2 regions of the Streptomyces sp. NPDC001700 genome follow, and region 2 is predicted to be linked to the other one. Evidence: riboswitches for the same ligand, from Rfam matches in the RefSeq annotation. Region 2 holds a riboswitch; the other holds the start of a gene.

What was found. A riboswitch is a leader RNA that binds a small molecule or an ion and turns the genes downstream of it on or off. The one in region 2 is predicted to bind thiamine pyrophosphate.
Region 1: linked by a shared signal. The riboswitch ahead of ACWC5C_RS18170 (purine-cytosine permease family protein) and the one ahead of ACWC5C_RS15755 (thiamine ABC transporter substrate-binding protein) in region 2 are both predicted to bind thiamine pyrophosphate.

The regions. Positions count from the first base shown of each region.
Region 1 is NZ_JBSFGE010000008.1:307,389-311,936, forward strand. Features, by position in the region: gene ACWC5C_RS18160 (IlvD/Edd family dehydratase) at 1-1,050, shown strand, start outside; gene ACWC5C_RS18165 (triphosphoribosyl-dephospho-CoA synthase) at 1,120-1,998, shown strand; TPP riboswitch at 2,069-2,164, shown strand; gene ACWC5C_RS18170 (purine-cytosine permease family protein) at 2,156-3,562, shown strand; gene ACWC5C_RS18175 (APC family permease) at 3,688-4,548, shown strand, end outside.
Region 2 is NZ_JBSFGE010000007.1:120,623-125,170, forward strand. Features, by position in the region: gene ACWC5C_RS15750 (ABC transporter permease) at 1-1,329, opposite strand, end outside; gene ACWC5C_RS15755 (thiamine ABC transporter substrate-binding protein) at 1,389-2,462, opposite strand; TPP riboswitch at 2,458-2,561, opposite strand; gene rlmN (23S rRNA (adenine(2503)-C(2))-methyltransferase RlmN) at 2,628-3,734, opposite strand; gene ACWC5C_RS15765 (phosphatidate cytidylyltransferase) at 3,820-4,548, opposite strand, start outside.

The DNA of each region.
Region 1 (4,548 bases), on a different contig from region 2:
CCGGCCCCCGACAGCCGTCTGCTGGAACTGTCCCACGCGGCGGGCAACCGCATCGTCGACATGGTGCGCGAGGATCTGCGGCCCAGCGCCATCCTGACGGCGGAGGCACTGCGGAACGCGGTGCGCGCGGTGGCCGCCATCGGCGGCTCCACCAACGCGGTCGTCCATCTGCTGGCGCTCGCCCGCCGGGTCGGGGCGGACTTCGCGCTGGACGACATCGACCGCGCGGGCCGTGGCATCCCCCTGCTCGCCGATGTGCAGCCCGCGGGCTCGCACCTCATGGAGGACTTCCACCGCGCCGGTGGCCTGGACGCCGTCCTCGGGGAGATCAAGGAACACCTGGAACCGGCCCTCACCGTCTCCGGCCACCCCCTCACCGAGCAGTTGTCCGGCCACCCCAGCGCCGATCTCACCGTCATCCGCACCGCACAGGACCCGATCGCCCACCACGCCGGGCTCGCCGTGCTGCGCGGCAACCTCTGTCCCGACGGAGCCGTCATCAAACCCGCCGCCGCGACACCGGAGCTGCTGCGCCACCGGGGCCGCGCCGTGGTGTTCGACGGCATCGAGGACTTCCGTACCCGGATAGACGACCCGGACCTGGAGGTCGACGCGTCCGATGTGCTGGTCCTGCGCGGCTGCGGGCCACGCGGCTACCCCGGCATGCCCGAGGTGGGGAACATGCCCCTGCCGCCCGCGCTGCTGCGGGCCGGGGTGCGGGACATGGTGCGGATCAGCGACGCCCGCATGAGCGGAACCGCCTTCGGCACCGTCGTCCTGCACATCGCGCCCGAGTCGGCGGCGGGCGGCCCGCTGGGCCTGGTGCGGTCCGGCGACTGGATCGAGCTGGACACCGAGCGGCGGCTGCTGCGGCTGGACGTACCGGACGACGAACTCGCCGCCCGGCAACCGGTCACCGCCGCCGCGCCACCGGCCACCAGCGGCTGGGAGCAGATCTACCGCGACCACGTCGAACAGGCTGACCGTGGCGCCGGACTGGACTTCCTCAGCGGCACCCGCGGCTCGTTCGTCGCCCGCGAATCGCACTGAGGTGATGCCCACAGCGGGGTCACAGGAACATCCCACGTTCCGGAAAGGTTCGCCCTCTAGCCTCTGTCCATGCCCACGACGCGTTCCATGGATGAGGCACTGGCGCAGACCGCCGTACGAGCCCTGATCTCCCAGGCGGAACTGACCCCGAAACCGGGCCTCGCGGACACCCGCGACCTCCAGGCCCGCGCCACCGGCGCCGATCTGCTCGCGCTGCGCTGGGCGGCCAAGGCGCTGGCGCCCGGGTTCGCGGCCATGGCCGCCGCCGCCCGCCGCCCCGGCGAGCCGACGCGCGCGCTCCGTGAGGAGCTGGGCGCCATCGGCCGCTGCGCCGAGTGGACCATGGCGCGGGCCGATGGCGGCACGGCCGGTGACCGAGCCGGTGGCCCCACCGGTTCGGCCACCGGCCGACTGCACCACGGCGCGCTGTGGGTGCTGGGGCTGCTGGTGGCGGCCACCGCCCTGACTCCCGGCGCCACACCCCACGACGTGACCGCCACCGCCCGGCAGCTCGCGACCCACACCGACCGGGGCGCCCCGCGCAGGCCATCGGCGGGCTCGCAGGTGTCCGCCACCTACGGGGCGGCGGGTGCGCGCGGCGAGGCGCGCGCCGCCTTCCCGCATGTGCGCCGCGCCCTGGACGTCCTGTCCAGGACCCGTGCGGCGGGCGCCACCGAGACCCAGGCCCGGCTCGACGCGCTGCTCACCGTGATGAGCACCCTCCAGGACACCGGGCCGCTGTACCAGGCGGGGCCGCCCGCCCTCCGCCGGGTGCAGGACGGGGCGCGCGGGGTGCTGGAGGCGGGCGGCACCGCGACGGCCCCGGGCGCCGCCGCCCTCGCCACCCTCGACGCCGAGCTGCGCGGCGCGGGCATCGCGCCCCGGGGAAGCGCCGCGGTGCTGGCGGGGGCGCTGTTCCTGGACGCGCTCCCGCCAGTGGCCCGCTAGCTGCCCGGTGGCGGCCCGCACCCGCCCCCGGGACCCGGGCCACGTGGCGAGAGGTTAGGGTGGGCCCGCTCCACCGGACACGGGGTGCCCCCACGCGGGGGCTGAGATCACACCCGTCGAACCTGAACCAGTTAGCACTGGCGGAGGGATGTCATCGATGCCATTGCCGCATGCTGCCACCGAACCGGCGCCCACCGGCGCGGAATCCGTCTTCGACGGGCGGATGCCCACCGCGCCCGGTGATCTGCGCGTCGAGGCGCGCGGTATCGCGCCGGTCCCGGAAAGCCACCGCTACGGCGGACCGGGGCGCCTGTTCACCGTGTGGTTCGCCCCGAACCTGACCATGACCGGCGTGTTCACCGGCACCGTCGGCATCGGCCTCGGCCTGGACTTCGCCACCGCGCTGGCCGCCGTCGTCCTGGGCACCCTCATCGGCGCCGTACCCACCGCGTATCTGGGCACCTGGGGCAGTCTGACCGGAGCCGGGCAGCTGCCCCTGGCGCGGCTGGCGTTCGGCCGTGCCGTCAGCGTGCCCGGTGTCCTGCAGTGGCTGTCGTCGATCGCCTGGGACGCGCTGATCGGCCTGTTCGGCGGTGACGCGCTGGCCCGGCTGTGCGGGCTGCCGTTCTGGCTCGGCGTGCTGCTCATGATGGCCGCGCAGGGGGCCCTCGGGGTGCTGGGCTACGAGGCCGTCCACCGGATGCAGAAGCTGATGACCTTCGTCCTCGCCGCCGCGTTCACCGCCCTGGCCGTCAAGCTGCTCGACGGTGTCCACCCCGCCACCAGCGGCTCGGCCCATGGCGCCGACCGCCTCGGCGCGTTCGTCCTGACCAGCACGATCGCCCTGAGCCTGGCGCTGTCGTGGGCGCCGTACGCCAGCGACTTCAGCCGCTATCTGCCCCGCGCCACCTCCCGGACGCGGATGTTCTGGTGCACGCTGTCCGGCGTCACCGTGTCCTTCGTGGCGGTCCAGGCGCTCGGGCTGTGGGGGGCCTCCGTCTTCACCGACCAGACCGCCCGTGGCGTGGACGAGGCGCTGGGCGGCGGGGCGCTCGGCGCGTTCGGGCTGCTGGCCGTGGCGCTGGCCGCGCTGTGCAGCAACGCCATGAACGACTACAGCGGCTCACTGGCCCTGCAGACCGCCGGTGTCCGCATCCCCCGCCCGCTGGCCGCCGCCCTCGCGGCCGTGCTCGGCTTCCCGCTGGTGCTGTGGATGCACGCCGCCGACACCACCGCCCGCTTCCAGAACGTGCTGCTGTTCGTCGGCTACTGGATCCCCGGGTTCGTCGCGGTCGTGGCCGTCGACTGGTTCGCCCGCGCGCGGGCCCGGGGCGGCGCGCCCATCGACCTGGCCGCCGAGAGCGCCCGCCCGCAGCCGTGGTGGCCCGCACTGCTGGCGTTCGGCGCCGCGTTCGCCGCCGCGGTGCCGTTCATGGACACCACCCTGTACACCGGCCCGGTGGCGGCCGCGCTGCACGGCGCCGACCTCGCCTACTACGCCGCCTTCCTCGCGGCGCTCCTCGTCTACACCCCGCTCAGGATGCGCCGCCGTACGGCTCATTGAGGCCGCGTTTCGTCGGTGAAAGCGGCCCATATCCGCACGTCACACGGCATCCGGCCACCGAGTCCCACGGTGTGCGTGGCACCCTGGGCTTTTCGACCAACCGCACCACCGAGGAGAAGTGCCACGTGCCGCAGAACCAGCCAGCGGAGTCCATCGCCGCCCCGGCGGTGCTCGCCGAGGAACGCAGACTCCACAAGGACCTCGGCTTCTGGGGCCTGACCGCGATCGGGTTCTCCAACATCCTCGGCTCCGGCTGGCTGTTCGCCGCCCTGTACGCCGCCCAGACCGCCGGGCCCGCCGCGCTGCTCTCCTGGATCGCGGCGGGAGCGCTGTGCGCCCTGATCGCCCTGGTCATGGTGGAGCTGGGCGCCACCCGCCCGGAGGGCGGCGGCACCGTGCGGTGGCCGCTGTACGCGAGCGGGCGGCTGGTCGGCACGATGGTCGGCTGGTCCGTCGTGCTGTCCGTCGGCGGTACGGCCGCGGAGATCAGCGCGATCATGCAGTACGCCGCGCACTATCTGCCCGGGATCTACGACGGCGGCAGGCTCACCCTCCCGGGCCTCGGCGTGGCCGTCGTGCTGAGCGTCGTACTCACCGCGCTCAACTGGTTCGCGGTGCGGATATTCGCCCGGCTCAACAACCTGGTGTCGGTGTTCAAGGTCGTCATCCCCGTGGTGACCGTCATCGCGCTGTTCCTGTCGGGCACCCACTCCGGGCGCCTCACGGAACACGGCGGTTTCGCCCCGTACGGCTACGCGGCCTGCCTCACCGCCCTCGCCGGTGGCGGCATCGTGTACTCCGTGAACGGGTTCCAGGCCCCGCTGGACTTCTCCGGTGAGGCCCGCAATCCGCGCCGTTCCGTCCCGGCCGCGGTGCTCACCGGGATCGGCCTCGCGGTGCTGGTCTACCTCGGGCTCCAACTGGCGTTCCTGTACACCGTGCCGGACTCGGCGCTGGCCCACGGCTGGCAGGGCGTCAACTTCGAG
Region 2 (4,548 bases):
GGACGCGCCGAGCACGGCGGCCGCCTCCCGAAGCCGGTGGTCCACGGCGCGCAGGACGGGCAGCATCGTGCGCACCACGAAGGGCACGCCCACCAGGGCCTGGGCGAGCGGGACGATGACCCAGGAGGCGCGCAGATCCAGCGGGGGCTCGTCGAGCGCGATGAGGAAGCCGAAGCCGACGGTGACAGCCGAGGTGCCCAGCGGCAGCATCAGCAGCGCGTCGAAGCCGCGGACGAAACGCCCGGCGCCGCGGGTGAGCGCGGCGGCGGCGAGGCCGCCGACGACGAGCGCGAAGAGGGTGGCGACCGCCGCGTACTGGAGGGAGTTCCCGATGGCCTCCACGGGCGCCACGAAGAAGGTGCCGCCGCTGTCGGCGGCGGACTGGAGCGCCCGGTAGTACGTGAACCCGTAGCCGTCCGGCCCGTGCAGCGAGCGCTCCACCAGCACCGCGAGCGGCACCACGATCAGCAGCGCGACGACGGCCAGCACCCCCGCGAGCAGCCCCCACTGCGCCGCGCCCTGTGGGCGGCGCGCGGTCCGGGCGGCGTCGACGAGCCGCAGGGCGCCCTCCCGGCGCCGTACGGTCCAGGCGTGCAGGGCGAGCACGGCCGCGACCGCCGCGAACTGGACGAGGGTGAGCACCGCGGCCGTCGGCAGGTCGAGCAGCTGCGCGGTCTGCCGGTAGATGGCCACCTCCAGGGTGGCGTAGCGCGGGCCGCCGAGGATCTGGATCACCCCGAAGGAGGTGAACGTGAACAGGAAGACCATCAGCGCGGCGGCGGCCACGGCGGGCCCCAGCGCGGGCAGGGTGACCCGGCGCCAGGCGGCGAGGCGGCTCGCGCCGAGCACCCGGGCGGCCTCCTCCTGACGCGGATCGAGCTGCGCCCACAGCCCGCCGACGGTGCGGACGACCACCGCGTAGTTGAAGAAGACGTGGGCCAGCAGGATCGCCCAGACGCTGGTGTCCAGCCGTATCCCCCACAGCTCGTCCAGCAGCCCGCCCCGGCCGAGCAGCCCCAGGAACGCCGATCCGGCGACCACGGTCGGCAGCACGAACGGCACGGTCACCACGGCGCGCAGCAGCCCCTTGCCGGGGAAGTCGAAGCGGGCGAAGACATACGCGCCGGGCAGCGCGACCGCCAGCGTCAGCCCGGTCGACGCGGCCGCCTGCCAGCCGGTGAACCACAGGGTGTGCAAGACGGACGGATCGCCCAGCACCTCGGGTATCCGCCCGAGGTGCCAGCGGCCGTCGGCGCGCAGCCCGCGGGTGACGATCGCGGCCACCGGATACGCGAAGAAGACGCCGAAGAAGGCGAGCGGGATGGCCATAAGGGCGAACCGCACGGCGGCACCGCGGACGCTCCTCCCCGCACCCTTCTCGCGAGGCGCTACAGAACGAGCGAGGACCATGCCTTGACCCAGGGCTCACGGTTCTTGGCGATCTTGCGCGGGGGCAGCGTGGCCGGATCGGCGACCTTGGCCCCGTACCGGGTGAAGATCTCCGGCAGCTTCGCGTCCTCGCGCACCGGATTGACGTACATGTTCAGCGGTACGTCCTCCTGGAAGCGCTTGGTCAGCAGGAAGTCCAGCAGCGCCTTGCCCCCCTTGGTGTTGCCCGCGCCCTCAAGCAGCCCGGCGAACTCCGTCTGCCGGAAGCAGGTGCCCTCCGCCACCCCGGTCGGGGCCTTGGCGGGCTTCGACTTCGCGTCGGCCACCTCGGCGGGCGGGCTGGAGGCGTACGAGACGACGAGCGGCTTGTCGCCCTTGGCGCCGCCCGCCGAGCCGGAGAAGCGGTCGTAGTACGCCTGCTCCCAGCCGTCGACCACCTCGACGCCATTGGCCCGCAGCTTCTTCCAGTAGTCCCGCCAGCCGTCGTCGCCGTAGCGGGCGGCGGTGCCGAGCAGGAAGGCGAGGCCGGGGGACGAGGTGGCGGCGTTCTCGGTGACCAGGAGGTTCTTGTACGCGGGCTTGGTCAGATCGGCGAACGTCTTCGGCGGCGCGAGCTTCTTCTCGGCGAAGTACGCGCGGTCGTAGTTGACGCAGATGTCGCCGTAGTCGACCGGGGTGACGCGATGCTTCGCCTGGTCGAGCTGGTGCGCGGCCGGGACCTTGTCCAGGCCCTTCGCCTCGTACGGGGTGAACAATTCATTGTCCAGCGCGCGGGAGAGGAGGGTGTTGTCGACGCCGAAGAACACATCGCCCTGCGGATGGCCCTTGGACAGGATCGCCTGGTTGACGGCCGCCCCCGCGTCGCCCCCGGCCTGCACCCGCACCTTGTAGCCGGTGGTGCGGGTGAACTCCTTGAGGACCGCCTTGGACGCCGCGAACGAATCGTGCGAGACCAGGGTGACGGTCTTGGAGTCCTTGCCCTCCGCCGCACCTCCGCCGCAGCCGCTGAGGACGCCGGTGCCGAGGGAGCCGACGAGGGCGGCGGTGAGCGCACGCCGAAGATGGCTGTTCATGGTGAGGCTGACTCCCTACGCCGGTATGACCCGGATCAGGTTGGAGGGTCTGCGGCCGTGCCGCACTCTCAGCGCTGTCGCGCTCCCCTGTCGGAATGTTCAGTTGTCCGTCACTACGGGATGGTTGTACGACGGGTTGTGCGAAGGCACCGTATCAGCCGGTGGTCAGCGCTCCGTGGCCGCCAACTGACCGCACGCCCCGTCGATCTCCTGCCCCCGGGTGTCCCGGACGGTCACCGGCACCCCGTGCCGCTCCAGGGCCGCCACGAACGCCTTCTCGTCCTCCGGCCGGGACGCCGTCCACTTGGAGCCGGGCGTCGGGTTGAGCGGGATGAGGTTGACGTGGACCCGGTGGCCCTTGAGCAGCCGGCCGAGCAGATCGCCGCGCCAGGCCTGGTCGTTGATGTCCCTGATCAGGGCGTACTCGATGGAGATCCGGCGGCCGGACTTCTCCGCGTACTCCCACGCCGCGTCCAGCACCTCGCGCACCTTCCAGCGGGTGTTGACCGGGACGAGGGTGTCGCGCAGCTCGTCGTCGGGCGCGTGGAGGGAGACCGCGAGGCGGCACTTGAAGCCCTCGTCGGCGAACCGCAGCATCGCCGGGACCAGCCCCACGGTCGAGACGGTGATGCCGCGCTGGGACAGCCCGAGGCCGTCCGGCTCGGGGTCGGTGAGCCTGCGGATGGCGCCGATGACCCGGTTGTAGTTGGCCAGCGGCTCGCCCATGCCCATGAAGACGATGTTGGACAGCCGGGCCGGGCCGCCCGGGATCTCTCCATCCCTCAGGGCCCGCATCCCGTCGACGATCTGGTGCACGATCTCGGCGGTCGACAGATTGCGGTCCAGACCCGCCTGGCCGGTGGCGCAGAACGGGCAGTTCATGCCGCAGCCCGCCTGGGAGCTGATGCACATGGTGACCCGGTCCGGGTAGCGCATCAGCACGGACTCGACGAGCGTGCCGTCGAAGAGCCGCCACAGGGTCTTGCGGGTGGTGTCGTCGTCGCAGCTGATGTGCCGCACCACGCTCATCAGGTCCGGCAGCAGCTCCGTCGCCAGCTTCTCGCGCGCGGCGGCCGGGATGTCGGTCCACTGGGCGGGGTCGTCGGTGTAGCGGGCGAAGTAGTGACGCGACACCTGCCCGGCCCGGAAGGGCTTCTCCCCGAGGGCGGCGACGGCCTCGCGGCGCTCGGCGGGGGTGAGGTCGGCGAGATGCCGCGGGGGCTTCTTGGCCCCACGCGGCACGGCGAAAGTGAGTTCTCCGGGCTTAGGCATGGCCGTACCAGTGTCGCAGACACGCGGAAGGCCCCGCGCCACGGGCGGCGCGGGGCCCTGAACAGCCCTGTTCGGTACGGACGGCTCAGCCGCCGCCCACGAAGATCACGAACAGCAGCCACACCACGGGCGCGGTGGGCAGCAGCGAGTCGAGCCGGTCCATGATCCCGCCGTGGCCGGGCAGCAGCTTGCCCATGTCCTTGATGCCGAGGTCACGCTTGATCATGGACTCGCCGAGGTCCCCCAGGGTCGCGCTGACCGCGACGGCGAGGCCGAGCAGCAGCCCCTGCCACCACACGCCGTCCCTGATGAGGTACTGCATGCACAGCGCCCCCACGACCATCGCGAACGCCACCGCGCCCATCAGCCCCTCGCGGGTCTTGCCGGGGCTGATGCGGGGCGCGAGCGGATGCTTGCCGAAGCGCCAGCCGACCGCGTACGCGCCGGTGTCGCTCACCACCGTCAGCAGCAGGAAGGTCAGCACCCGCTGCGGGCCGTCGTGCTCGGCGGCCAGTATGAGCGCCACGAAGGTGGCGAGGAACGGCACGTAGAAGGCGGCGAAGACGCCCGCCGTGACGTCCCTGAGGTAGTTGTCGGGTGGCTCGGTCATCCGCCACACGAGCACGGCGAGCGCCGTGAGCGACACCGCCACCCAGGCGCCCTGCGCCCCGCGCACATAGCCCGCGACGACCATGGCGACACCGCCGACGGCGAGCGGCACCAGGGGGACCCGGATGTCCTTCCGCTCGGCCAGCCGGGAGGTCAGCTCCCACAGCCCGACGACCACGGCGACCGCTATCACGCCGATGAACAC